DNA from 2 places in the Brevibacillus sp. 7WMA2 genome. Region 2 is predicted to be linked to the other one. Evidence: riboswitches for the same ligand, from Rfam matches in the RefSeq annotation. Region 2 holds a riboswitch; the other holds the start of a gene.
The links. Region 2 has a riboswitch for S-adenosylmethionine ahead of metH (methionine synthase). Riboswitches for the same ligand answer to the same signal wherever they lie in the genome.
Positions count from the first base shown of each region.

Region 1 (15,249 bases), 470 kb from region 2:
TGTTACAATGCGACGCCCTGTGCTATAGTCACCATACTCTGCTGTATCACTGATGGAGTAGCGCATACGAGCTAAGCCACCTTCATACATCAAATCAACGATCAGCTTCAATTCATGCAAACACTCGAAGTAGGCGATTTCCGGCTGATAGCCTGCATCTACTAGCGTATCAAATCCTGCTTTTACTAGCTCAGATACGCCACCGCACAATACAGCCTGCTCACCAAACAGATCTGTTTCTGTCTCTTCACGGAACGTGGTTTCAATAACCCCTGCCTTGGTGCTGCCAATTCCGCTTGCATAAGCAAGAGCTGTTTCTAATGCTTTTCCGCTATGATCCTGATGAATAGCTACCAAGCTAGGTACACCAAAGCCTTCTACATATACACGGCGAACAAGGTGACCAGGACTCTTAGGTGCGACCATAATGACATCTACATTGTCAGGCGCTACAATTTGACCGAAATGAATATTGAATCCGTGTGAGAAAGAAAGGGTCGCTCCTGCTTTTAAATTCGGTTGAATCTCTTCTTTGTAGACACGGCCCTGATGCTCATCCGGAAGCAGAATTTGAATAACATCTGCCTGACTGGTAGCCTCTGCTACTGTGTACACTTCAAAACCATCGTTTTCAGCTTGTTTCCAGGATTTCCCCGGGCGTAGACCAATGATTACTCGATATCCGCTATCACGTAGGTTTTGGGCTTGTGCATGACCCTGACTACCGTACCCAACGATCGCGATAGTTTTTCCGTAAAGAGCAGCTTGATTAGCATCTTGTTCATAATAGATTTTCATCATAAGTAAATTCCTCCTAGTTTTTCGGTTGTTTTTATTTGTAAATTTTAAAAATTCAATTTCTATTAAATTAACTGATTAAACTTGCATTAATTCCAGACTTAGACCGCGAGCCATTGCCACGCTTCCTGTGCGTGTTAATTCTTCAATTCCATAAGGAGATAGCAAAGCTAGCAGAGCATCGATTTTCTCACTATCACCAGTTGCCTGAATAATAATGGATGTGGGTCCGATATCGACAATGGAGGCTCGAAACGGTTCTACAATACCAGTGAGCTCGGTCCGCTGACCAGCTTCGGCATGAACTCGAATTAAAGCAATTTCTCTTGCTACCATCGGGTCCTTACTCAGATGGGTTACCGAGATAACATCAATAAGCTTACACAATTGTTTCATCAATTGATCAAGCTGATGCTCATCTCCGTTTGTTGAAATAATCATTCGGGACAAACCTGCTTCTTCTGTTGAGCCTACAGTAATACTGTCGATATTAAAATTGCGTTGGCCAAACAGTATGGCTACTCGAGTCAGAACACCGGGATGGTCGTTTACCAAAAGGGCTAATGTATGTCGCTGCATGTTACTCATCCCCCAGCATCATTTGATCTAGCGTGCATCCCGCTGCCACCATTGGGTACACGTTTTCTCCAGCTGCTACTCTAAAATCAATTACTACAGGTCCATTGAATTCCAATGCTTCCTTCCAGACAGACCGAGCTTCTGCTGAGGTAGTAGCTCGCATTCCTCTGATACCATAGGCTTCTGCTAATTTCACAAAATCAGGGCTACATGTTAAATCAATCGAACTATAGCGCTGATCGTAGAATATCTCTTGCCATTGCCGCACCATGCCTAGACATTGATTATTTATGATAACCACTTTGACAGGAAGCTTGTGTTGGGCTAAAATCGCTAGCTCCTGATTGGTCATCTGGAATCCCCCATCTCCTACGATGCTGATTACAGTACGGCCAGGATAAGCAATCTGCGCTCCAATCGCTGCTGGAAAACCAAAGCCCATCGTGCCAAGACCACCAGATGAAATAAATGAGCGCGGATTTTTGACCTTGTAATATTGGGCACTCCACATCTGATGCTGCCCAACATCCGTTGTCACAATTGCTTCACCATTTGTTGTTTCATAAAGCATTTCGATTACTTCCTGCGGTTTAAGCTGACCATCTTTTTTATAGCTGTACGGGTGCGCCTTCTTCCATCCATGCAATTGTTTCAGCCATGCACTGGTTTGGAGCGATTTAGCTAGTAATAATGCTTTTTCTAACGTACTTTTGATATCTCCTGCTACACAGACTGCTGTTTTAACATTTTTGCCTAATTCTGCCGGATCGATATCCACATGGACAATTGTGGCGTTTGGTGCGAATTCCTTCGTGCGCCCCATCGTAATGCGATCATCAAAACGTGCTCCTAAACCAATCACACAGTCTGCATTAATTAAAGCTTGATTAGCCGTATAATTCCCGTGCATGCCCGGCATACCAAGTGATAATTCATGTGTTCCAGGAAAGTTTCCTAGTCCCATAAATGTGCTGATAACAGGGATGCGGGTCAGTTCTGCAAAAGCAAGTAATTCCTGATGAGCGTTAGCAGCTAAAATACCCCCTCCAGCTAAAATGACTGGGCGTGTAGACTTATTGATCGCTGTAATAAATTGCTCCATCTCATCGTCTGAGGGTATCAAAGTAGGTGAATAGCCGCGAACGCTAACACCCTCAAGCGGGTGAAACGGTGCTACGCTATTGCAAACATCCTTGGGAATATCAATCAGCACCGGACCTGGACGACCTGTCGTTGCAATATAAAAGGCCTCTTTTATGATGCGCGGAATATCGCGGATATCACGAATAAAATAGTTATGCTTGGTAATCGGCATGGTAATTCCTGTAATGTTTGCTTCCTGAAAAGCGTCTGTTCCAATCATGTTTTGGGCAACGTTTCCGGTAATGCAGACGAGCGGTACGGAGTCCATTTGTGCTGTGGCAATGCCTGTGACTAAATTGGTAGCCCCTGGCCCTGATGTTGCCATTACTACTCCCGCTTTTCCACTTGCTCTTGCGTATCCATCGGCTGCGTGAATAGCCCCTTGCTCGTGCCTTGCCAAAATATGCTTTAAACGGCTGCCATAGAGTGAGTCGTAAATTGGCAGAACGGCTCCTCCAGGATAACCAAAAATATGCTCAACACCTTCTAGCAATAGGCAACGCAACAGGGTTTCTGCCCCTGTCAGTTCTTCGCCAAATCTCATTTCAGGTAACATCCGCGTCTGTTCTGCGGTCTCGATCATCTTCTCTCCTCCCTATCCCTTTTAGCAAGTAAAAGTCTTTTTTTGCATAAAAAAATCCCATCACCCCGACATACGAAAGATGTCTGATTGGGGCGAAGGGATTCGCGGTACCACCCAAATTTGCTGATTCCTCGCGGAAGATCAGCCTTGGACAGGTCAGTGATAACTCTGACTGTCAGCGCGATAACGGGCGCTAAGCGGTTACACCTACTAGACCTAAATCGTTCAGCTAACAGCTCAGAGGCGAGCAATTCATTACGTTCCTATCCGGTTCTCAGCATCCCGGACTCTCTGTGAAAGAATGAGTAACCAATCATGTCCTCATCAAAGCCATCGAAATATTCTCTCAAATCGAAATAATTCAGTTTAAAGTGTCATGTGAATTGTCTGAAAATAATTGTTATGACTGATTATAGCCAGCCCGAAAATATGTGTCAATCAAATCAAATTCTTTTTATTAAACTTTTTCCCGAACGATTGCTCACTAGAATTGATCAGGCTCTTATGGATCATAACTGAAAGCGCATACAAGATTTTTTGTTCACATACCTGTTTTTTTAAAAAGAATTTTCTTTGAAGCATTTGTCCCACACGAATATTCCTTAAAAGCAGAACTAAACAAATCACTAACATTCAAAACGATACAAATACATAATGTTCGTTATTTTCTCAATACCTACTCATTCATAGTCGACCTAGTTATCTGCTGTTTTATTCCCCATACGCCCTATGTATCCAAATGCATAAAAAAAACGCAGAGAAGCTATCATTTCTCTGCGTATGTCTATTTTTCACTGTATTTATCCACTTTTCCCTCTCAATTCGTATTCCTCTACTTCTGTGTGTTCACAGTTTATCCTTGCATTTTTTCTCGTTCGCGAAGACCTTGTATTAACACCTGCGCTACTTCTGGACGTGAAAATTCTGGTGGAGGAGTAATGCCATTTCGGAGTAATTCCCGTACTTTAGTCCCTGATAATGCAACGTGATGCGCTTTGTCATGCGGGCATGTTTTCGTCGTAGCCATTCCTTGGCATGCTTGGCAGAAAAAGCTATGCTCAAAAAACAGGAGCGTTATTCCCAGCTCCTCTGGGGTAAATTCTGAAAAAATATGTTGTGCATCATATGTGCCATAATAGTCGCCAACACCAGCATGATCTCGTCCCACGATAAAATGCGTGCATCCATAATTCTTTCTTACTAGGGCATGAAAGACAGCTTCCCTTGGCCCGGCATAACGCATTGCCGCTGGAAAGGCTCCCAAAAAAACACGATTTTTCGGATAGTACGTTTCGAGTAAAACAAAATAGCTCTTCATTCTTACAGAGGCAGGTATATCATCCGATTTTGTTTGACCTACCAGCGGATTTAAAAATAACCCATCCACAATTTCTAAAGCCGCCTTCTGAATATATTCATGTGCACGATGTACTGGATTTCTTGTTTGAAAGCCTACGATACTTTTCCAACCAAGCCTTCTAAAAAAATCTCTCGTTTCACTTGGGGTATAATAATAATTGGCAAACAGCTCTGGTTGTGGACGTTGAATTACCTGTATACTCCCACCTACGTAAAAAGCAGGGCGTTGATATAGCTTAGCTACTCCAGGGTGAGCTAGATCAGTCGTTTTATATACTTGAAGAGCTTCTCTCTTTTTGTCCGGCAGGTAGACATCCCGAACCGTAAGGACAGCATAATTCTTACCATCCTGTCCGCGTAACACCAGCTTCTCACCAACAGCTAAATCGCTAAACTCTTCAGGTACTGCCAATGTGATCGGTACCGACCAAACCGTTCCATCAGGCAAGCGCATGTGCTCTACCACTGAATCATACTCTTCTTCTGTTAGAAAACCCTTTAGCGGAGAAAAGGCTCCAATCCCTATACAATCAATATCAGACAAAGTCCATTCATCCACAGTAACGAAACGATAGGGAAGTAAGCGTTGGTTATTCTCTTCTACGAATACAGGAGATAACAAACGATTTACCAGAGTCCCACCATGAGCTAGATAGTGTTCTGCCACGATTATTCTCATTCCTTTCTAAACATTCCTCACTGTCGTCTTTATGCAGGGAATTTATTTGTGTAAACCACACTCTGTTTTTTCAAAACCTGACCAACGTCCGGCACGGGAATCTTCCCCGGGGAGCACCACGCGGGTACAGACTGAACAACCGATGCTCGGATAATTTTGATCGTGTAGCGGATTGTAAATAACATCATGCTTGCGGATATATGTCCATACATCCTCACTCGTCCATGCTGCTAGCGGATTGCATTTTAGCAGACCAAATTTTTCGTCCCACTCTATCTTTTTGCTGTTGGCACGCGTTGGAGCCTGTTCGCGGCGAATCCCTGTAATCCAAGCCTCGTAGTTGCTCAAAATACGTTTTAGCGGCTCTACCTTGCGAATGTTACAACAGGCTGTAGGATTGCTTTTCCACAGCTCATCTCCATACTGGATACGCTGTTCTTCTAGGGTCAGTAACGGTGACACCCTAATAAAAGAGGTGGCATAATGCTTCTCAAGTCGATCACGCGTTTCATATGTCTCTCTAAAATGTTTATTTGTATCCAGATAAAACACAGGCGTTTTTGGCGCAATTTTTTGCAGCATATCAATTAACACCACATCCTCGGCCCCGAAGCTAGATGCAAGTACAATGCCGGCACCATAGTTTTGCGTTGCCCAAGTCAATAATTCCTCTGCTTTTGCATGCTCGAACCGATTGGCCAACGATCCAATCTCGGGTAAGGTCAATTTGTTCATTGCTCTATCTCTCCTCCTCAGCTATCACCTACTCATCTTATGTAGCACGTTCCCCTGGGGATGCTTGCCTACTGAGATTGCTCAGACACTTACCAGAGAATCGATAAGCTCCTGAGACTTAAAACCAAGTTGAAAAGTAGGATTTAGAAGCTTTTGCCCTACATGATAGTCATTTCTTTTTGTTGTGTCAATTCAAACTATTTCGTTTTTTATCGTTGACCTCGTTGTTTCCAGCGGTTATACTCAGTTCAAAGTATTCCGACAAAATCAATATGAATTAAGGGAGGATCATTGAAAATGAGCAATCAACAATCTCGCCCTTGGGAAGCAGATAAGAGCAAATTAAATGCGTTTGAACTAACCAAATTAGAACGAGACGGCTTGGATATTATCGAGAAGATTCGACAACTAGGTTCAAAGGGCTACCAAGCGTTCTCCGCTGACGATCTCGCCTTTTTTAAATGGGCAGGAATCTATGAGCAAAAACCTAAAGGCAATGGTTTTTTTATGATGAGAGTCCGAATTCCAGGAGGGATTTTACGAGCAGATCAAGCAAGAGCTCTCGCAGAGATCAGTCGGGAATATGGGCGAAATCTAGTAGATATCACAACCCGACAGGCGGTGCAGTTTCATTGGCTGACAACACCTGATCTCCCTGATATATTTGATCGCTTAGAGCATGTAGGATTATTCTCTTATGAGGCTTGCGGAGATGTTCCGCGTACAATTGTCGGAAATCCACTCTCAGGTATTGACCCTCACGAACTCATGGATACCGAACCCCTAGTACAACAACTAGAAGAGCATTTTTTATTAAACCCTGAATTCTCAAACCTCCCACGCAAATATAAATTATCCATTTCAGCAAATATCTATAATACCGGCCATGCAGAGATAAATGATCTCGCCTTTACGCCAGCCTCTAAAATCATACATGGTCAGGAACAGATTGGCTTTCATGTCTGGGTAGGCGGCGGTTTGTCAGCTAAGCCTTATCTAGCAAAGCAGCTCCCTATCTTTGTTTTGCCCACAGAGGTTGTAAAGGTGGCAGATGCTGTGACGCGTATTTTTCGAGATTATGGTTATCGCGAAAAGAGACATCAGGCTCGTCTTAAATTTTTAATGGCAGATTGGGGTCCTGAAAAATTTACTGAGAAATTACTCGAATTGACTGGGCCATTAGAAGAGCATGGAGACGATCGGACAGTTGGCTGGAATGCAGGCTACTTTACTGGTGTCCATAAACAAAAACAGCCCGGTTTACATTATGTGGGACTATTATTGCCTGTAGGACGACTCACTGCTGAGGATTTAGCTGAGCTGGCCGATTTAGCCGATCGTTATGGAAACGGCTCGATACGGACTACCAATTCCCAAAATATCATCCTGTCAAACATTCCCGATGAACATCTGGATTCCTTGCTTGCAGAAGCCTTACTCACTCGTTATTCCCCGACGCCACGAACATTTATTGGGCACGCTGTTTCCTGTACGGGCAATGAATTTTGCAATCTGGCAATCGTTGAGACAAAAGCGCGGATGACTTCTATCGCTCACTGGCTAGATGAACATGTGGAAATCGATACCCCCATAAGAATTCACATGATCGGATGCCCCAATTCGTGTGGTCAGCAACAGATAGCCGATATTGGACTACAGGGTTCTTTGGTTAAAACGGCAGAAGGCACAGTGGACGCCTATGATTTTTTCGTCGGAGGCAGTCTTGGTCCAGATGCCCAATTTAACAGCCGTTTAAAAGGACGCGTTGTCGCTGATCGAGTAGCTCCTGTCATCGCTCAGCTAGTGGAGTTGTTTAAAACCAACCGTGAATCGGGAGAAAAGTTTCACCAGTTCGCTCGTAGGTTCGGAGTCGCTAACATTCAGGAGCATTTTACACAGATTATTGCTAGTGTGAATGTGTAGAGAATACTGGTTTGATTAGCTAGAGTCATCTAATGCGGGTATTGTTAGAACCCTCATTTGAGCTCAGCAAGTATGAAAAGAGGGGAATATCATGTATCTATATCATGTCGAGATTGTAACAACTGAGGAAAAAAATCTGGTAGCTGCCGTTATTGCGGAAACGGAGGAAGCAGCCTTTCACACCGCTCATGCTCTTACCAAGCGCCAATTCCACCCAACTCCCACTATCAAAACTAGTACCTTACTTGAAAAAAAGTATATAGAAAAAGGGAAAGGATACGTGTTTGCTATTTCCTAGCACAAAAAGAAATCCAGCTACATCTGATAGGAGGTCAGAGAAAGGCTGGATTTCTTTTTGCTTTCATTTCTTTTTTTCATACATGATTTACCCTATTTTTGGTAAACAGAATGGTTATTTACTCCGATAAATCCGAACTTTTTACTACGTTTACTCATTCCTACACATTCACCTGCTCCTCTATTCTCTCCCCCGCCTTCAAGCCACGCTCTAGGTCTGCCAATACGTCCGTTACATCCTCTATACCAAGCGATAGCCTTACTAATCCATCTGTAATGCCACGCTTTTCTCGCTCCGCTTTCGGCATCGCCGCATGTGACATCTGCGCTGGATAGGATAAAATACTTTCCACTCCTCCAAGGCTAACTCCTACGAGAGCATATTGCACATTTTCAAATAAAGCCTTTACCCGCGCTCGACTTCCCAGGTCAAACGAAAGCACAGCCCCGTGTCCATTTGCTTGATTCTCTTGAATTTTGTGGCCAGCATGAGTCGGCAAACCCGTATAGTAGACATTTTTGACCAAAGGATGCTCTGCTAAATGGTCTGCTACAATGGCAGCATTTCGGGTTGAAATATCCAAACGTGCCTTTAAGGTTTTTAAGCCCCGCATTACTAGCCAGCTATCCTGCACGCCAAGAATGGCGCCAAATCCATTTTGAATCGCATATAATTTTTGTCCTAGCTCCTTTGTTTTTGTCACTGCCAGACCTGCAACCACATCACTGTGACCACCGATAAACTTGGTCGCACTATGCAACACAATATCAGCTCCTAACTCCAGCGGTCGCTGGTAGTAGGGAGTCAAGAAAGTATTGTCCACGATCGTCAATAGCCCGTGTCGTTTAGCAATTGCAATCACCCCACGCAAATCAGTCACCTTTAATGTCGGATTGGAGGGTGTTTCTAAAAATATGGCCCTCGTATTTGGTTGAATCACTGCCTCCACGAAAGACAGTTGAGTTGTATCCACAAAGGTCACTTCAATTTGCATCCGTTCAAGCACGGTTGTTAAAAAGCGAAATGTTCCGCCATAGACATCCTCGGCCACTACCAAGTGATCGCCACTTGAAAATAAAAGAAATACGCTGGAAATGGCAGCCATTCCAGATGAAAAAGCAAAACCCCGTTCTCCCCCCTCTAACGCGGCAATCGTCTCTTCTAACGCCTGCCGCGTAGGGTTCCCTGATCTTGCATAATCGTAGGTACCAGGCTGATCAATATCTTGTTGATGAAAAGTAGAGGCTTGGTAGATTGGGATGCTTGAAGCTCCCGTTATACGATCCATTCCACACGCACCATGAAGGATTTTGGTTGCAAAGTTCATCGGATACACTCCTCTATTTGTAAACATTTATCCAAGGCAAAGGTTAGGTCAGCGATCAAATCTTTTGGATGTTCAACTCCTACTGATAGACGCAACAATCGGTTGCAGACTCCTACATGCTCCCGTACTTCTACTGGTATATCGGCATGTGTCTGTGTTGCAGGATAGGTGCATAAGGATTCTACACCGCCTAGGCTTTCTGCAAATGAAATCACTCGTAATTGCTCTAAAAAGATAGCGACCATTGATTGTTCCTTAATGCGAAAGGAAACCATTCCACTGTAGCCACTTGCTTGTTTCGTCTGACTATCATATCCCGGATGAGTAGGTAATCCAGGGTAAAAGACTTCTGACACCGCTGGGTGAGTTTGCAAAAATGCAGCCACAGCAAAAGCATTTGATTGATGACGCTCCATGCGTAATGCCAATGTTTTTAATCCACGTATCACCAACCAGCAATCCTGCGGGCCAAGCACTGCTCCTATAGAATTATGCAAGAAACCGATCTTTTCGGTCAGATCAGCACCCTTCGTCACGATCAAGCCAGATAGCACATCATTATGTCCAGCTAAATACTTCGTAGCACTATGAAAGACGATATCTGCTCCTAACTCCAACGGTCGCTGATAATAGGGGGTCATAAATGTATTGTCAACAATGGATAGCAATTGATAGCGTTTGGCAATATCAATCATGCATTTCAAATCTGTAATTTGCATAAGGGGATTGGTAGGGGTTTCGATGAACAAAGCGCGTGTTTGACTAGTAATAGCAGCCTCCACTAGCTCTGGCTGACACATATCAACATACGTGCAGGTTATACCGTATCGTTTCATGATTTGCTCGAATAATCGATATGTCCCGCCATATAGATCAAGCGAAACAACCAAATGGTCGCCGTAGGAGAATAAGCCTACTATTGTTTGTATCGCTGCCATTCCGGAAGAGCAGGCAAAGCCACCGTCTCCTCCCTCTAGATTAGCGATTGCTTCCTCAAGTACCGCTCGCGTCGGATTAGCCGTCCGCGTATAATCAAAACCTGTGCTTTCCCCCAATGCTGGATGTCGGTAAGCTGTTGCATGATAGATCGGAAAGCTGAGCGATCCTGTTGTTTTGTCTTTCCCTACCCCGATTTGTGCCAAACGTGTGTCAATATGCATCCTGTTCCACTCCTCTATCTCGCCTTATTTCCAAACAAAAAAGCCCTCTTTCGATGAAAGAAGGCTTTGGCTACGCAAAGAAATCCGTAAGCAAACCTTCTCATCTTTCAGAACAAAATTGTCCTGCAGGAATTAGCACCATCTTGCAATAAACAAGTGGTTGCCGGGCATCAACGGGCCAGTCCCTCCGCCTCTCTGGATAAGAAGTCATGCTATTCAATTTGTGTTGATTCTAAAATTATCAGACACTTTAAACGATGTCAAGTGGTTTTCTTTCGCATCAATCAAAAAAGGCTGCCGAATAAATTCGACAGCCTTTTTCTAAAAGAACGGTATTACGCGTTCAATTTGCTTTTAGCAACTGCTGCAATGTCGTTGAAAGCTGCTTTATCGTTAACAGCTAGATCAGCCAACATTTTGCGGTTTACTTCAACACCAGCTAGTTTCAAACCGTGCATTAAACGGCTGTAAGAAAGACCATTCATGCGAGCTTGTGCATTGATACGAGTGATCCACAATTTGCGGAAGTCACGTTTTTTCTGACGACGGTCACGATAAGCATACATCAGGGACTTCATTACTTGTGCATTAGCGGATTTAAACAGACGGTGTTTAGAACCAAAGTAACCTTTGGCTAATTTCAAGATTTTCTTATGACGACGACGTGTCACAATGCCACCTTTTACTCTTGGCATAATCAATTCCTCCTGATCTGTAGCATGGCGGTCTCTCTATAGACGCTTATGGGGCTCATGCTAGAAAATTTTTCGTTGCGGAAAATGAGCAGAAATGAATCTTACAAGTAAGTGATCATTTGCTCAATGCGTTTTTGGTCTCCTTTAGAAACCATTCCACCTTTGCGAAGATGACGCTTCGCTTTAGTGCTCTTGTTAGCAAACAAATGGCTCGTGTAAGCAGAATCACGTTTCAAACGACCGCTACCAGTCTTTTTGAAGCGTTTTGCTGCTCCACTGTGAGTTTTCATTTTAGGCATTGGGAAATCCTCCTGTCTCGTATCCTATTTTTCCGATTTCGGAGTTGGAGCTAAGATCATAATCATGCTACGACCTTCAATTTTTGGTTTGCGTTCAACCGTTGCTACTTGTTCACAAGCGGCTGCTACACGTTCCAGCACCTGTTGTCCGATTTCAGAGTGGGTAATTTCACGACCGCGGAAACGAATCGTACATTTCACTTTGTGTTCTTCACCCAGAAACTTTAGCACATTGCGAAGTTTCGTTTGGAAATCGTGCTCCTCAATGTTAGAGGAAAAACGAACTTCCTTCAGCTCAACAATTTTTTGATTCTTGCGAGCTTCTTTCTCCTTTTTCGATTGCTCATACTTGAACTTACCAAAGTCCATGATACGGCAAACGGGAGGTTTTGCTGTAGGAGCTACGTTTACAAGATCTAAATCAGATTCTTGTGCAATACGTAATGCTTCTCTTAGTGGTACTACACCTAGTTGGTCACCGTTAGCACCAATTAAGCGTACTTCTCGAGCACGAATCGCCTCATTTACCAACATTTGATCCTTGCTAATGATTTGCCACCTCCATAGTCTTTCGAGAGCAAAAACGGATAATAGAAAAGCTGTTCTTGCATAGTTGAAAGCTTTTCATAAGCATGTGGCGATCAATCATCATCAACCGCCACATACATAAAAATGCGGACGCTATAGCGCCCGCATTTAATCTCACCTTTAGCAAAACAACGAATCAATCGGAGGCTTTGCATACGTTAGACCCGTCAACTGTCCAGCTAGACGTCGATTCAGGTGAGAAGCTGGGCGCTTCTGCTTCAATCTCGAAATGTGAAGTTATCACACCCAGTAATTTTACATAACAATTAGGTGTTTGTCAAGCTTTGCAGCTTATTTTCTCTCTAAAATCTCGTTTTGAAGATGAGCCAACACCTCAGCAACTGGCTTGCTGCCTAGATCGCCTTCTCCACGTTTGCGTACGGATAAAGCTCCCTCTTCCATCTCTTTTTCCCCGATAACCAGCATGTACGGGATTTTTTGCATTTGAGCTTCGCGGATTTTGTAACCAATTTTTTCATTGCGAGAATCCAGTTCAACACGAATACCTGCTTGTAGCAATTGCTTGCGCACTTCCTCTGCATAAGGAACATGCACTTCGTTAATTGTCATCAAACGCGCTTGGATTGGTGCAAGCCAAGTTGGGAACGCTCCGCCATAGTGCTCCACTAGAATACCGATAAAGCGGTCTAGTGAACCATACATAGCACGGTGCAGGACAACTGGACGATGCTTTTCGTTATCTTGACCAATGTAGCTTAGGTCAAATTTCTCAGGTAATTGGAAGTCTAGCTGAATTGTTCCGCATTGGTGACTGCGTTTCAGAGCATCTGTAATTTGGAAGTCAATTTTAGGACCATAGAATGCTCCATCGCCTTCATTGATTTCGTATTCCATTCCTAGCTCATCCAATACGTTTTTCAGAGAGTTCTCTGCAATTTCCCATAGCTCATCAGAACCCATGGAATCCTCTGGACGAGTAGATAGCTCTACACTGTATTTAAAGCCAAATACGCTGTAGATTCTATCAATAAGTTGGATCATGCCTTTGATTTCTGCTTCGATTTGATCAGGACGCACGAATACGTGTGCATCATCCTGACAGAACGTACGAACACGCAGCATACCATTTAGTGCCCCAGAGAACTCATGACGATGTACCTGCCCAAATTCGGAATAACGAATCGGTAGATCGCGATAAGAATGCATCTCGTTTTTATAAATCAGCATGTGCCCTGGACAGTTCATCGGTTTAAGGGCAAACGTTGTATTGTCTACTTCAGAGAAATACATATTCTCATGGTAGTGATCCCAGTGACCAGATTGCTCCCATAAGCGTTGGTTCATCATGAATGGTGTACGAACTTCCTCGTATAAAGCTAGGTCCTGCAAACGACGTGAGAATTGCTCTAGCTCGTTGCGGATCGTCATACCATTTGGCAGATAGAAAGGCATACCTGGTGCTTCTTCAGAGAACATGTACAAGCTTAGTTCTTTTCCCAATTTACGATGATCACGTTTCTTCGCTTCTTCTAAGAAGTGCAAGTGTTCATCTAGTTCTGCCTTTTTCGGGAACGCTGTACCGTATACGCGTTGTAATACTTGGTTATCCGAGTTGCCACGCCAGTAAGCTCCTGCTACACTCATCAATTTGAACGCTTTGATTACTCCAGTGGAAGGCAAATGCGGTCCACGGCATAGGTCGAAAAATTCACCCTGATGATACATTGTAATGACGGAACCCTCTGGTAAATCACGAATCAATTCTAGCTTCAAATGATCATTTAATTCACCAAAAATGCGTAATGCTTCTTCACGACTTACTTCTTTACGCTCGATCTTCAAGTTTTCCTTGATGATCTTGTTCATTTCAGCTTCCAATTTGATTAAATCCTCAGGAGCTAAACTAACAGGGATATCCATGTCGTAGTAAAAACCGTCTTCAATAACAGGACCAATCCCCAATTTCACATCGTTTCCAAATACACGCTTTACCGCCTGAGCTAGCAAATGGGCTGTACTGTGGCGGTATACCTCTAGGCCATCCTTCGTATCTAGCGTCACGATTTCCACGTTTGTATCTTCATGAATAGGTGTAGTTACATCTACAACCTTTCCATTTACTTTTCCTGCTATCGCTTTTTTCTTCAAGCTGGTGCTAATGGACCCTGCAATATCTTCAATTGTTACGCCCGCTTCGTATTCACGAATAGAGCCGTCTGGCAGAGTTACTTTTACTTGCGCCATTTTCATAACTTCCCTTCCGTATGTGTATCTTTTACCCGAGTCATCTCAGGCTTGAAAAAATAAAAAAACGCTCAATCCCAAAAGGGACGAGCGCTATTTCTCGTGGTACCACCCTAGTTCAGACTTATCCTCTAAAGCATGGATAAATCCCTCTACGTAAACGATAACGGCTTTTACACCGGCTAACCGATACTAGGCTAAATGCCGTTCCCAGTTGCTACTCGAAGGTGGTAAATCATTGTTCGCTGCGTGGTGAGCTTTCAGCCAGGGCTCTCCTCTCTATAACGCTAAAACAAGATTCTTGTCCTTCTCACTGTATTTGACTCTTATTACTTATGTATTATAGTGACTGGAGAATTGGAAGTCAAGATTTCCAGGAGTCGTTAAACAATGAGCACAACTCACACACGCTAATACACGATCTCCAAATACAGCCCGCATCGTTTGCATCAAAACGTTGCTATCTTCCACCCCGTGTATAACGATCTTCTCCGGTGCAAGCGCAATTAATGCACTCATGATATGATCCTCTTGTCGATCCGGTCTGAACCCTAAAATGGTATCTACTTGGCTTAGGTCTATTTTGGTATCGTCTTGATCGTACATAATGAATTCTTGCGTTTCCCGCAGCACAACATGAACGAGCGGATAACGATGCTCCTGTTTCGATACAAAGAAGCGCAGTAATTCGACAAACTCCTGATATTCCTTATCCTGCTGATATTGCTGCAATCCCATTTCAAAGGCCTTGTCCAACAGGATACGATAATTTTTCAAGCGGAATTTCACAAAACCTTCCAAATATAGGTACTGTTCTTCATCCAGATAGCGGAATACCTGTTCGTAAATGGCCGCTTTGCGCGTAGATCGGTTCATAT
Region 1 covers NZ_CP048799.1:4,954,768-4,970,016, reverse strand. The annotation lists gene ilvC (ketol-acid reductoisomerase) at 1-801, opposite strand, end outside; gene ilvN (acetolactate synthase small subunit) at 877-1,377, opposite strand; gene ilvB (biosynthetic-type acetolactate synthase large subunit) at 1,379-3,103, opposite strand; gene sat (sulfate adenylyltransferase) at 3,957-5,129, opposite strand; gene GOP56_RS21425 (phosphoadenylyl-sulfate reductase) at 5,184-5,876, opposite strand; gene GOP56_RS21420 (nitrite/sulfite reductase) at 6,174-7,799, shown strand; gene GOP56_RS21415 (DUF3906 family protein) at 7,891-8,097, shown strand; gene GOP56_RS21410 (aminotransferase class I/II-fold pyridoxal phosphate-dependent enzyme) at 8,258-9,424, opposite strand; gene GOP56_RS21405 (PLP-dependent transferase) at 9,421-10,584, opposite strand; SAM riboswitch class I at 10,682-10,790, opposite strand; gene rplT (50S ribosomal protein L20) at 10,920-11,279, opposite strand; gene rpmI (50S ribosomal protein L35) at 11,381-11,578, opposite strand; gene infC (translation initiation factor IF-3) at 11,603-12,112, opposite strand; ribosomal protein L20 leader region at 12,239-12,391, opposite strand; gene thrS (threonine--tRNA ligase) at 12,458-14,371, opposite strand; gene ytxC (putative sporulation protein YtxC) at 14,705-15,249, opposite strand, start outside.
Region 1: another riboswitch for S-adenosylmethionine. It lies ahead of GOP56_RS21405 (PLP-dependent transferase); the one in region 2 lies ahead of metH (methionine synthase).

Region 2 (15,249 bases):
ATCATACTCATGCGATCCTTTCGATCCAGTAACGTATTCATAAACCAGACATGATTTAAGTAAAACATCTCGCGCCGTTTTTCATCTATACGAAACTCCCCCTCCAAGCGGGGAACCTCTGCTAGTGTATCACGAAAACGTCCTTTTACATACGAATCTGGTTGTAACCAAGCCTTCATTTCATTCGAGAGCCATTTGTATCGCTGCTCACTTTTTCGCGCCCATGGAAAAGTTTCTGCATAAAGAGCGTCTTCTTGATGAAACCAAGGATAGCCCCCAAATATTTCGTCAGCGCATTCACCTGAAAGTACGACTGTTGTTTCCTTTTTCATTTCCGCGCAAAAAAGATACAGCGAAGCGTCAATATCTGCCATACCAGGCAAGTCGCGAGCATAAACAGCGGTTTGGAGGGCTTGCACCAACTCGGGGGTATCAAACTCAATATAATGGTGCTGGGTTCCTATATGATCGCTAACTCGTTTAATCCATTGAGAATCTGAATCAGGTTGATAGGCATGGGCAGTGAAAAAGTGGTCATTATCTTTATAATCAATGGAGTAGGTGTGAATCGTTCCTTTTCCTTGATGTTGATAATATCTTGCCGCAATAGCGGTGATGGCGCTGGAATCAAGGCCTCCTGAAAGCAGCATCGAGACAGGAACATCAGCAACGAGTTGACGTTCGATTGCATTTATGACTAAATCACGAATGGTATCGACGGTTGTCTCAAAATTGTCGAGATGCTCACGACTTTTCAAGCTCCAGTACGATTCTGTAGTAAAGCCATTTTGAGAGTATATCCCATAGTAGCCAGGGCGTAACTCATGCATTCCTTTGAATACACCGTGTCCAGGCGTGCGAGCGGGTGAAATAAGCAGTACCTCGGCTAAGCCTTCCCGATCAACAATAGGCTCAACTTCGGGGTGGGCAAGAATAGCTTTTATTTCTGAACCAAATAGAAACTGCCCATCTTTTTCTAGATAAAAGAACGGCTTCACACCCATTCGATCACGTGCGACAAATAAGAGCTGCTCTTTGTCATTCCAGATAGCAAATGCAAAAATACCGTTCAGTCGCTCCAGACATTTTTCTCCCCATTCTACATAAGCCGTGAGTAATACCTCCGTATCTGAGTGGGAAGAGAAGCGGTGACCACGGTCTAGCAATTCCTTGCGTAAATCTTCTGTATTGTACAATTCGCCGTTATACACAAGTGTGTAGCTTATATCCCCATATCTTTTGGTCATGGGCTGAGTTCCGCCTTCAGGATCTACAACAATAAGACGACGATGTCCAAATACAACCCGATCATGAAAAAAATACCCCATACTATCTGGACCTCTGTGTTGAAGTGTCTTAGTCATTGCTTCTATAGTCTCTTGTTCATCTTTTACATTCCGCATAAAACTAGCCCAGCCTGCAATTCCACACATGATTTCTCACCCTTTCTCATCTATGCTTTTTCATGTAAACGTTACTAAGCAAAACGGGTCATCTAGGCTCATCGTATGCAAAGCAGGCTAACATGGTACCCTGTCTCTTTTTTTAAAACAAACAATAAAAAAGTTCTTTTTCCTTTACAATGGCTGATCTTTGATGCGAATATGAAATATACATACATTTTTATCCTTATTTTGGAGGTGCGGTTTGTGCGAGAGGTCATCTCGTGGTCAGAAACAGATGGATTTGTATCTTTTGTTCAAAATTGTCCAGATGCAGTCTTCATTTTTTCTTCAGACGGTACTGTTTTGTATGCCAATCAGTCCTGGTACCAATTGGCAGGTAATTGTTTTTCTGATGAATTCGAAGTAGCCATTGATGTATATCTACTTCGATGTAAACAAGGGATAGTGAGTATAGAGCCAAGTGTCATACAACCATTGTGTACCAATCATGATCCTTACATCATTCAAATTCCTCATAAGGAAGGGGGAATGATGGACGTTTCATTTACGCTTTTTCCGATGAAATGGTATAAAGGAAAAGCGGCTGTGGGAGCTCTTGTACGAGATGTAACAGAGCAAAAGCTAAGACAGAGGAAGCTGGAGGAAATGGAGAAGAGCCTCGATACCTTTATTACGTACACACGGGATGCGCTTTTTCTCATTTCACCCGATTTTCAAATAGTACGTATGAGCAATTCATTTCAGATCATGACCGGGTATTCTCCACAGGAGCTGTATGACAATCCTAGAATCTTACTTCCTGATGCTGTTGCGCTACAAGAACAGGAGCTGCATTTTGATTACGTTGTAAAAACAGGAAAACCTGTATTGTTTCATACGAGACGACGTCATAAGAAGGGGCATCTTCTTGAGATTTGTATGACTTATAAACCTATTTGCAAGAAAGATGCTGGCGTTATAGGTGTAATAGCGGTGATGCGCAATATTACTGAGCGTATTCAGGTTGAGACTGAATTACGAGATGCGAAAGAACTGTTGGAATCTTTCGTAAATAGCGCTTCTGATTGTATCGTGCTTATTGATTTAGATTGGAATATTTTAATGGTGAATCCTGCTTGTGAAAAAATGTATGGATACAGTTATGAAGAATTGCTTATGCATCAAGAAAATCTGCTAAAGCCAGTCATATTGCGAGGAATTATTGATAACACACAAAAGGCTATGAACGGAAAGATGGTTTTGGATGAGGAGAATTCATTTACTCATCGGAATGGACATCTTGTTCACACCCTATCCTCCTATATTCCGATTCGAAATACGGAAGGAAAGATTTTGGCGGTCGCTTTAATTACGAGGGATGTAACGGAACAGAGGAGGATTGCGCAGGCATTGGGTGACAGTGAGGCAAAATATAGATTGATTTCCGAAAATATGACGGATCTTATTGCTATTTTGGATCGGAGTGGACGCTATATTTATGTGTCTCCTTCGTTTAAGACCATTTTAGGATATACACCGGAAAGCTTATTGGGAATGGATTATCGTAAATGGGTACATACCGATGACAGAGAGTTTTTGAAACAGGGACGTAAACGATTAATCGCTGAAGGTAGCGTGATGCAAGTAGAGCTTCGCTATCGGTGTGCTTCAGGCGACTGGATGTATTTGGAGGCTAATGGTACGCCAGTCTTTAATGGGGAAAAAAATTTAGAGCACTTTGTTTTTGTAGCCAGAAATATTACCGATCGGAAACAAGCAGAGGCCTTATTGCGTAACTCGGATAAGCTATCCCTTATTGGAGAGATGGCGGCAGGAGTTGCTCATGAAATTCGCAATCCGCTAACTGCACTGCGAGGCTTTATTCAGTTGTTACAAAATCAAACCAGTGAGCATGATTTTTATTTTGAAGTCATGATATCTGAATTAGATCGAATCAATTTTATTGTAAGCGAGTTATTAGTATTAGCGAAACCGCAAGTTCAGAATGTAAAGCAAAAAAATGTAGTCGATCTCGTTCGTAATGTAATGACGCTATTAGAGAGCCAAGCTTTGATGCATAATGTGATTTTTCAGCTTGAATGTAAAGAGAAGCCAATATTGATCACTTGTGAGGAAAATCAGATTAAACAAGTCTTTATAAATATCATGAAAAATGCAATGGAAGCAATGCCGAATGGTGGAATGATCTATATAACGGTAAAACAGAATGCTCAGATGGTGGATATATGTTTTCGCGATGAAGGATGCGGCATACCGGAAGATCGTGTTAGTAAACTTGGTGAGCCTTTTTATACTACAAAGGATAAAGGAACAGGGCTAGGCCTCATGGTTAGTAAAAAAATCATCAGGGATCATCAGGGCTCCATACTCATTGACAGTGTGATCAATCAAGGAACAACAGTGCATGTGAATGTACCTCTCTCAAGTCTGAAACAATAATAAATAATGTTGACAGCGTAGCAACGAGAAACAGGGAAGGGAGGCGACAAATTGCACATCGGTTGTCATGTAAGCGTACGTCAGGGATATACGGAAGCCGCCCGGATCGCGCAACGCTTGGGAGGGACTTGCTATCAGTATTTTCCTAAAAACCCGCGCAGTTTACAAATCAAATCATTCTCAAGACAGGATGCCCAACAATGTCGTGATTTTTGCAAGGAACACAGGATTATTTCGATTGCCCACACACCATATCCAACTAACTTGTGTACAGAGGGAAGAGAGGAACAAGCGGCAATGGTGGCTTCAGTACGCAATGATTTGGAGATTGCGGACGCGTGTGGATCGATTGGCGTTGTTGTTCATTTCGGGCAATATAAAGGAAATCACCCTGATCCGTTATTTGGCTACCAATTGATGATTCGTTCACTAAATGAAATCTTAGAAGGCTGGACAGGTAATACACTTATTTTACTTGAAAATAATGCTGGTCAGGGAAATAAGATGGGGATGACATTAGAAGAGCTTGTACAAGTGCGTGCATTGATCAATAGACCCGAACTTGTCGGATTTTGCTTCGATACCTGCCATGCCTTTGCAAGTGGATTATGGACAGGAGGGAATTGGGAAGAGGTGCAGAAGCGAGGCGAGGAATTAGGATATTTTACTCATGTGAAGGCTGTTCATCTCAATGATTCTCGCTATCCTACCGGCTCCCATCGTGATCGCCATGCTGATATTGGTTACGGGGAGATCGGTGCTGAAAGGATAGGCGAATTGATTAGAAGCAGGGTTGTTCGTGAGGTTCCCTTATTTTTGGAAACGCCAGCAGAACGACCGGGTGGGCATAAATCAGAAATCGCTTTTGTCAAACAATTGTTTGCAAGTCCACAGTAGGATATGATTAGAGGGACCGTATTTCAGAACGGATTTTACGAGACAGAGGAGATATTATGACACGCACAATTAAAGTAACCATTCACAGCTTTGATAAAATCAAAGAAAATTTAGCTGACCTTAATGAACTAAAACTTTATGAAGAAGCAAATGGCAAGGTCTTAGAAGCAGAAATTGAATCAGATGGCTATGCCATTGTAGATATTACAGAAGAAGAATACATTGAATTAGCTCCAGATGAATATGAGCTAATGATTATGGAATGGAAAGTGGCTGGAAAAATCGACGAGCTGATTTTAGAAACAATGTCAGACCCTAATGATGATAAGGCAATGCTATATCGTGGTGTTGACCCTATTGGAACTGTAAAAATAGAGCCTGTTTCCCTACCGAAAAAACTGATTGAGCAATTAGCAAAGGCTTGGTTCTTGACACCAAAACCAGCTATTGAACCGAAAATAAACGAAAAAGAGTAAAAGGAACATAGATGAGAGGCGTTTTGGTAAAGCAGGATTAAAAAGAGGAGGGGAAGCCCTCCTTTTTTGGATGAGTTGAGTTGGATGAATTTTTGACCAAAAATAAAAGGGCGCCCATTGTGTTAGGGGCCCTTATTTTTCTTACATTTCCTCAGGAGCTTCCAATCCCAATAGACGGAGTCCTTCTTTTAGTACAACAATAACTGCTGCAACCAATTGTAGGCGAGCTTGTTTTACTTGCTCATCCTCTGCGACAATGCGGACATGCGCGTAGAATTTGTTGAAGGTTTGAGCCAGATCAATTACGTATTTTCCAATCTGCGAAGGATCGAATTGATCGCGAGCCTTTTCCAGAATGCTTGGGAACTGCAAGAGAGTAGTAATGACTGCCCATGCTTCTGGGCCCTCTAAAGCATTGTCTACTACGGTTACAGCTCCTGGCTGGTACCCACCTTTTTTCAATAGAGAGCAAGCGCGGGCATGAGTGTATTGAACGTAAGGCCCTGTTTCCCCTTCAAAAGTAAGCATTTCTTCCCAGGAAAAGTTGACATCGTTTAAACGATAATTTTTCAAGTCATGGAAGATAACGGCACCTACACCAACTTGGCGAGCAACCTGTTCTTTATTTGCAAGAGAAGGATTTTTGTCTTGGATTACTTTTAATACGTCTGCGATTGCTTGGGACAATACTTCTTCCAACAGAACGACTTTCCCTTTGCGGGTGGACATTTTTTTACCATCTTTTAACATCATGCCAAATGGAATGTGATGCATATTGTTAGCCCAGTCATAGCCCATTTTTAGCAAGACTTTAAATAGCTGTTGGAAATGCAGGCGTTGTTCTCCGCCAACCACATATAATGCTTTTCCAAAATCATATTGCTCATGGCGATACAAAGCAGCAGCTAGGTCGCGGGTTGCGTAAAGGGTAGCACCGTCACGTTTTTTAATTAAGCAAGGAGGCATGTCGTACTCATCCAGAGATACAACCATTGCGCCTTCGGATTCTGTTAACAATCCTTTTTCCTCTAATAAATCAACAACGCGATCCATTTGATTATTGTAGAATGCTTCTCCATTGAAGGAGTCAAAGGATACACCCATTAATTCATAGATCTTTTTAAATTCTTGTAAGGATTCGTCGCGGAACCATTGCCATAATTGCTGGGCTTCTTGATCGCCGTCCTCTAATTTCTTGAACCATTCACGGCCTTGATCTTCCAGTGTTGGATCGTTTTCTACTTCTTCATGGAAGTGTACATACAGCTTGAGCAATTCTTTAATAGGCTCAGCTTTTACTTTATCTTCATCGCCCCATTTTTTATAGGCAACAATCAGTTTACCAAATTGTGTACCCCAGTCCCCTAAGTGATTGATGCGAACTGGCTGATAGCCATGCTTTTCCATGATGTTTGCAAGTGCATTCCCGATAACGGTTGAGCGCAAATGCCCCATCGAGAAGGGTTTAGCAATGTTTGGAGAAGATAAGTCGATTGGTACCTTTTTACCAGCACCAGCAGTAGTCGCGCCATATGCAGACCCTTGCTCTAGAATCGTTTTAATACAAGCGGTTATAACGCTGGTTTGATCATAAAACAGATTGATATATGCATTTGTCACCTGTACATCCTGTAAGAAAGGCAGAGAAATCTTAGAAGCTAGCTCCGTTGCAATCATTGGTGGTGCTTTGCGTAGAGCTTTAGCTAATTGGAAGCAAGGGAAGGCTAAATCACCCATTTGTGGGTTAGGAGGAGTTTCGAGCATGCCAAGGACACGTTCGCAGGAAAAATCCTCTACGCCCATTTCAGTTAGAGCAGCAGAGATTTGTTCAGCTACTAGTTGTTTGTAATTCATGTTTATTTCATCCTTTCTTTTTAATCAACCTAAACTTTCAGGGAATATGTAATCATTCCGTGGAAAAGTGGGATACAACATAAATATAACCATAGGTATACAAGCACAGAGCGCTTTGATTAGACACAGCATACGATGTTCAAAGCAACAACAGCAAAAAAACCCCCCGTCTCTTTTGGATAGATATCAGTAAAAATCAATCCGTAAAGAGACGAGAGGTTATTTTATCATACTCCCGCGGTACCACTCTTCTTGTTCTTTTCAATTAGACCAATAAATGATCGTAATTGGAAAAAACCTGCTTGATAGCTGTAACGGGCAAACCCGGCAAGCTCTATACATTGTCAATAGACAAGATTCAAGCTGCGTCTCCGAGGTGCGCTTCATCATGGACGTTCTATCAGGCTTCCACCAATCCTGACTCGCTAGTAGCACGAACCATCATTACTCTCCTCATCATCGAGTACATGGCTATATAGCGTCTAGTATACCCAACAAAAGACATTCTAGCAAGCAAGGTTTATCAGTGGCTCTTATTTTGCTGATCCCATTGTGCAAAATAAGATTTGGTAAGGGAATGATATGCTTCCCTACCAAATAAAAGACCCATGGCTTGACCGGTTGATAAAGGAAGATAGTATTCATAGGTTTCATGATTACCGCCTGTCATAAGATCATGGTGGTGAATTTGGTCATGCAAATAGTGCTGTTCACTCTCATGATGTTTTACGACAGTGTAGATTTCAAAGTCCGTCTCTTCTAGTACCTTTACTGGAATCAATGAGGCCTGAAACACAGATGTATGTAAATAGGCTAGATTGTTTTCCATAAAAAACCCTCCATCTATCTTCCTTTTTATCCTAGCAGAGGGCCATTATTTCTACAAGCGAAGGAAAGAATGGATAAGAGATGAAAGGGGCATGTGCCTGCCCCTTCCCCTCTCCTATATTGGTGAGTGTACAAACCTGAGTAATGTTTTTGGGTTTCCTTATGGAGGTATGAAACATTGTAGAATCATGTAGAGGTGGGCGCAGATAAAAAAGAGCGTAATCGAATTCAGGTTTGCCGGTGAAAGAGCTTCTTATATTTTAGCAGCAGCCGCAAGAAATGATGACCAGTAGGATGAACAGCACTAAAATGAAGCTGAAATTATCACCGAAGAAATTTCCGCAGTAAGATGTACTCATGAAAGAATTCCTCCTTAAAGGTTATATGTTTGAAGGTGTCGCTACACGGTTGCTAGTTATCGCAGCAGCTGCAGCTTATGATTACCAGCAGAATGAACAACACTAGAATGAAGCTAAAACTTCCGCCTCCCCAGTTACCGCAAAACGATGTACTCATCTGGCAATTCCTCCTTCGCTTTGTTATTCTACAGTCTATACATATCTGTCTATCTGGTGTGGGCTTATGCCTAAGGGAAGCAAAATTTGGGCAGCAGACTACAAAAAAATAAAAGATTGGCAGATAATCCATTGACGCCAATAATATCTGAATGTTAAGATACCTGTATTCAAAAGACGAACAAAACGTCATATGGACATTTAACTAAATATGATTTCTCTTATCTAGAGAGGCGGAGGGACTGGCCCGAAGATGCCTCGGCAACCGATAGATCAGGTGCCAATTCCAGCAGGGCTGTTTGCCTTGAAAGATAAGAGGGGGTAAGTTCCTACTTAACGAACATTAGTAATCCTCTTCTTGCTTTCAGGCAGGAAGGGGATTTTTTTATTTGCCAAGTCTAATGGAGATTACGGAGGGATATAGGGGATGAACAAACCAACATTGCAAGAGCAGCTAGCACGAAAAATATTGATACTCGATGGTGCAATGGGAACGATGCTACAGCAGGCTAATCTCACAGCGGACGATTTTGGCGGTGAGGAATATGAAGGCTGCAACGAACTATTGAATGTAACAAGACCAGATGTCATCCGGCATATTCATGCTACCTATTTTGAAGCAGGTGCTGACATTGTGGAAACAAACACATTTGGAGCAACTGATGTTGTTTTGGCTGAGTATGACATAGCAGATCGAGATTATGAACTTAATCTGGCGGCTGCACGTATTGCTAAAGAAGTAGCAGATGAATTTAGCACGGAGTCGTGGCCACGTTATGTAGCAGGCTCTATGGGGCCCACTACGAAAACCCTTTCGTTAACAGGGGGCGTTACATTTGAGCAATTAATTCATGCGTACTATTGTCAGACTAAAGCATTGATGGAAGGTGGGGTAGATTTATTACTGGTGGAAACCTCACAGGACACATTGAACGTAAAAGCTGGCGGCATTGGCATACGTCAGGCATTTCAGGAGCTTGGCTATGAGCTGCCTATCATGATTTCTGGAACAATCGAACCGATGGGCACGACTCTGGCAGGCCAAAACATCGAGGCTTTTTATGTATCGATTGAACATCTCAAACCGATCACGATTGGTCTGAATTGCGCGACAGGTCCGGAGTTCATGCGTGATCATTTACGAACCTTATCTGATCTGGCCTTGTGTGGAATCAGTTGTTATCCTAATGCAGGTTTACCTGATGAGAATGGTCACTATCACGAGTCACCGCAGGGGTTAGCGATGAAAATGAAAGCATTTGCGGAAAAGGGATGGCTTAACGTAGCGGGTGGTTGTTGTGGTACCACACCCGAGCATATTCGAGCGCTACACGAAGCATTGCAAGGGATTACACCACGAGAAAATAAAAAGTCTCATGCAACTGCTGTATCAGGCATTGAGGTGCTCTATGTTGAGGACGACAATCGCCCCATTTTTGTAGGGGAACGTACCAACGTTATTGGATCAAAGAAGTTCCGTGACTTGATTGCTGCTGGTCAATTCGAGGAAGGATCAGACATAGCACGGGCACAGGTAAAACGAGGAGCCGCTGTTATAGATATTTGTTTAGCAGACCCTGACCGTGATGAGTACGAGGATATGGAGAAATTTCTTCCATACGTAAGCAGAAAGGTAAAAGCACCGTTGATGATCGATTCCACGGATAAAAAGGTAGTGGAGCTGGGCTTGAAATATTCTCAGGGGAAGGCAATCATTAATTCGATTAATCTAGAAGATGGACTAGATCGTTTTGAAGAGGTTGTACCACTGATTCATAAATATGGAGCGGCTGTGGTTGTCGGGACCATTGATGAAACGGGAATGGCAATCACTCGTGAACGTAAGCTGGAGGTAGCTACACGTTCCTACGATTTGTTGGTAAATCAGTTTGGAATTAATCCGCAGGACATTATTTTTGATGCTCTTGTATTTCCGGTAGGAACAGGCGATGAGCAATACATTGGTTCAGCGCAGGAAACGATAGAAGGTATCCGCCTTATTAAACAACATTTTCCATTATGTAAACAAATTCTGGGTGTGAGCAATGTTTCCTTTGGATTACCCCCGGCAGGTCGTGAGGTTTTAAATGCGGTCTTTTTATATCACACAACAGTAGCCGGGCTTGATTACGCGATTGTTAACACCGAAAAGATAGAACGTTATGCTTCGATTTCTGAAGAGGAACGCAAGCTGGCAGAGGACTTGTTATTTCATACAAACGATGAAACCTTAGCAACGTTTACTGATTTTTATCGGCAGAAAAAGAAAGAGGTTGTAAAAGAGGTATCCAATCTAACGTTAGAAGAACGTTTAGCTAATTATGTGGTGGAAGGCTCGAAGGACGGATTAATCCCAGATTTAACCCTCGCTTTGGAAAAATATGTTCCGCTTGATATTATTAATGGTCCACTTATGAAAGGGATGGAAGAGGTTGGTCGCCTGTTTAACGGGAACCAATTGATTGTAGCAGAAGTGCTACAGAGTGCAGAGGTCATGAAGGCGTCAGTTGCCTTTTTGGAACCGCATATGGAAAAGTCTGAATCAACCGTAAAAGGAAAAATCTTGTTAGCTACGGTTAAAGGGGATGTCCACGATATCGGTAAAAACCTAGTGGAGATCATTTTATCCAATAATGGCTATGAGGTAGTTAATTTAGGGATTAAAGTTGCACCAGAGCAGTTGATTGCTGCTTGTCATCAGGAAAAACCAGATGCCATTGGTCTTTCAGGTTTATTAGTAAAATCAGCGCAGCAGATGGTGATTACCGCGCAGGATTTGCGAAGCTCTGGCATTGATGTACCGCTGATGGTTGGAGGAGCGGCGCTCACGCGTAAATTTACAACAAATCGAATTGCTCCTGAATATGAAGGCATCGTTTTATTCGCAAAAGATGCGATGGATGGCCTGAACCTAGCTAATAAATTGCATGATCCGCAAGCTCGACTGAAGCTGGTAGAGGAATTACAAGCGCAAGCGACAGTCAATCAGGCTCAAATAGAAGAAAAAGCTAGCGAATCAGTTGTTATTCCACAGCCGGAAATGAATCGCTCTGCGACAAGCATTACAACACCGGTCTATGTTGCACCTGATTTGGAGCGCCATGTCTTGCGCAACTATCCGATTAACCATCTGCGTCCTTACGTTAATTTACGTATGCTGCTTGGAAAGCATCTTGGTATCAAGGGCAACGTCGATAAATTAATCGAATCAGGCGACAAGAAAGCGACCGAATTATATGAAATCGTAGATGATTTGCTAAATGAAGCGATCCGTAGTCAGATTTTGCAGGCGAATGGAATGTATCAATTCTTTCCGGCTCAATCTTTTGGCAATGACATCCTGATCTATGATCCAAACGATCATTCAAAGCTGTTAGAACGTTTTACTTTCCCGCGTCAACCGCAAGCTCCTCATCTTTGTCTCGCTGATTTTTTACGGCCTGTGGAAACGAATGAGATGGATTACGTAGCTTTCTTGACAGTTACAGCCGGAAGGGGAGTAAGAAATTTAGCGCAGGAATGGAAAGAAAAAGGGGACTATTTACGTTCTCATGTCCTGCAAGCAGTCGCCCTAGAGCTAGCAGAAGCGTTTGCCGAACGAATTCATCATGTTATTCGCGATTCATGGGGCTTTCCAGACCCAGCAGATATGACTATGCTAGAACGTTTTGGGGCGCGTTATCAGGGAATCCGCGTATCGTTTGGATATCCTGCTTGCCCGGATTTAGAAGATCAAGAAAAACTCTTTAAGCTGTTGTCGCCACAAGACATCGGAATTCAACTAACAGAAGGCTTCATGATGGACCCTGAAGCATCCGTGTCAGCCATGGTATTTGCTCATCCTGAAGCCCGTTATTTTAATGCGACTCCACCAGTTGGAGTGGAAGTGTGATCATAAACGACGAAAAGGGGGAGTCTCAATGGGAAACCGAGATTTGCGGGCTTATCTCACACAGCACGTACTAGTGGGTGACGGAGCGATGGCTACTCAGCTATACGAGCAGGGAGTTCCGATTGGCGTTAGTTACGAAGAGTTATGTTTAAGTAATCCACAGATAATCCGCAACGTACATACCGCTTATTATGAAGCGGGAGCACGGCTGATTGAGACGAATACATTTGGGGCTAATCGGGATAGCTTGTCCCGATATGGCCTAGAAAGTAAGGTTACGCGGATGAATCGAGCCGCGGTGACCCTTGCGAGGGAAGCGGTCGGAGATGATGCTTTCGTAGTTGGAGCGATGGGTTCAATTATTGCTGGACGTGTCCGCACTAAGCAAATCGACCAATTTAAAGACCAGTTCGAAGAGCAAGCTACTTCTCTTTTGCATGCAGGTGTAGACGGAATTTTGCTGGAAACGTTCTTGGATGTTGATGAATTATTGCTAGCGCTGGAGGTGATACGTCCTCTTACAGAGCTACCCATCATAGCCCAGCTTGCTACTTTGGAAGTAGGTACCACGCGTGATGGGCATTCGTTGACGTATGCCTTCCAGCAGATTAAGGATGCAGGAGCGGACGTAATAGGACTCAATTGTCGCTTGGGACCGGCAGAGATCCTGCGTTCCTTCGAAGCTACAGTGTGTCCAGATGATGTTTTTCTCTCTGCATTCCCCAATGCAGGCCGTCTTGGCATGGCTGATGGAACCCTTTCTTACAAATCATCTCCAGACTACTTTGCGGAAAGTGCTTTGCGCTTACATGAACAGGGTGTAAGACTAATTGGGGGGTGTTGTGGTACAACGCCAGAACATACCAGAGCAATTGCAGAAAAATTGGCAGGGCGCAAACCGCTGCCACGGGTGAATCCACCCGCTCCTATTCACTCGGAGAGAATTGAGGTGCAGGCCGTCCAAAAACGTCTTCAGCCAAGTATTATCGAAGAAGTAAAGCACCATCCTACGATTATCGTTGAATTCGATCCGCCTAAGGATCTGCATACAGAAGATTTCTTACAGGGCTGTTGTGCTTTACATGATGCCGGTGCTAATGCAATAACGCTAGCAGATAACTCACTAGCAACAGTTCGTATGAGCAATATGGCTTTAGGAGCCATGATGAAGCGATTAGGAATCGAGCCGCTACTTCACATTGCCTGCCGCGACCGAAATCTGATTGGACAGCAATCACATTTAATGGGTCTTCACGCACTGGGTATTGACCAGGTACTAGTTATTACGGGCGATCCTTCACGCTTTGGAGATTTGCCGGGTGCTAGTTCTGTCTATGATGTGAGCTCATTTGATTTAATCCGTATGGTAAAACAGTTAAATCAAGGCTATGCGTTTTCGGGCAAACAATTGAAGCAGCATGCTCAGTTTATTGTCGGGGCAGCATTTAATCCACATGTGCGCCACTTGGATGCAGCTGTGGCTCGTTTAGAAAAGAAGGTTGAGGCTGGAGCCGATTACATTATGACGCAGCCTGTTTATGATGCCGAGACCATTGTACAAATATATGAAGCCACGAAGCATATTCGTGTACCTATCTTTATTGGCATCATGCCGTTAACGAGCTCGCGTAATGCAGAGTTTTTGCATAACGAGGTACCTGGTATCAAGCTGTCCCCATATGCATTAGAACAAATGAAGCTATTTACAGGTGAAGCCGCTCGTCAGGAAGGGAATCGTATGGCAAAGGAACTAATCGATGCAACGCTTCAATACTTTAATGGAATATACTTGATTACCCCGTTCAATTACTACCAGATGACCGTCGAGCTGACCCAATATATCAGGCAACAAGAGCAAGTAAAGGCAGGCCTTAAAGAAGTGTCCAGCTCATAAGGAGCAGAGAGTTAATCATACCGTTCAGATAAAGGAAGACCCTTACAAGAAAACGTAGGAGGTCTTCTTCGTTATGTACCTTTTTTACGGTTTTGGACAACGGAATAAATAAGGTGAACCATAACCAAAAAAATCAGAATGCCAAGTAAAACATTTGTGGTCTGTATTGCTTTACTTATCTTACTTAATTCAGAATGAATCCCGATTAGAGCATTCCCTGTCTTACTGCTGATATCACCAATACTGTGTGCAATATCGTTAAAATATTGACGTAACGAAGAAAAATCCATTGTTTCCCCTCCAACTCAAAAAAGTAGATATTAATTGGTTAGTATTCTATATTTGGGTAGATAATCACCAATTTTTCTTCCCAAATGTGACAAAACAGAAAAGAAAGTGAAAAATTTCTCATAAAGTGACAGATATAACTTTTGCATTGAAGCCGAACCCGTTATACTACGAATGTAGAATGAAATAGAGATTTTTTTTTGTATGTCCAAAGGGAAGGAAGTGTTAGAAGCATGCTGCATCCTGTTGCTGAACAGTTAGTTTGTTTCTATGAAATAGGGAATATTGATGATTTTCCAAAGAAAGTAGGCCGAGTGGTTTGTGTAGAAGAAACAGAGGTTGCTCTGTTTCGTTTAGATGATGATCAATTCTATGCAGTGGCTAATCGCAATCCACATCCTAGGGGAGGCACATTAGTAGACGGAATCGTTTCTGATCTATTTTTGTATGACCCTTTGTACGACTGGAAAATTTCGCTGGTTGATGGAACAGTACAAGCTCCTGATCGAGGCCAAGTAGAAGTATACCCTGTAGTGGTCGAAGGAAAAACGGTGAAACTAGGCTTGCCTGCTTGCGATAACTTTTTATCTTAACATACACGTGCCTAACACCTAAGGAGTTGGAGACCTTGTATACTGACACTCTGGAAATAATGGCTAAGAACGCAGTAAAGAAAAAAGAGATGCTGGATAAAAGCATAGCCCGCTATTTACTACACGCAGCACTGGCAGGCTGTTATGTAGGGATTGGAATCGTATTA
Region 2 covers NZ_CP048799.1:75,522-90,770, forward strand. The annotation lists gene asnB (asparagine synthase (glutamine-hydrolyzing)) at 1-1,433, opposite strand, end outside; gene GOP56_RS00420 (PAS domain S-box protein) at 1,650-3,845, shown strand; gene GOP56_RS00425 (deoxyribonuclease IV) at 3,897-4,742, shown strand; gene GOP56_RS00430 (hypothetical protein) at 4,799-5,218, shown strand; gene argS (arginine--tRNA ligase) at 5,360-7,072, opposite strand; T-box leader at 7,277-7,541, opposite strand; gene GOP56_RS00440 (hypothetical protein) at 7,596-7,901, opposite strand; gene GOP56_RS00445 (YjcZ family sporulation protein) at 8,161-8,259, opposite strand; gene GOP56_RS24275 (YjcZ family sporulation protein) at 8,312-8,608, opposite strand; SAM riboswitch class I at 8,634-8,733, shown strand; gene metH (methionine synthase) at 8,843-12,307, shown strand; gene GOP56_RS00460 (bifunctional homocysteine S-methyltransferase/methylenetetrahydrofolate reductase) at 12,336-14,201, shown strand; gene GOP56_RS00465 (hypothetical protein) at 14,273-14,491, opposite strand; gene nirD (nitrite reductase small subunit NirD) at 14,723-15,082, shown strand; gene GOP56_RS00475 (formate/nitrite transporter family protein) at 15,118-15,249, shown strand, end outside.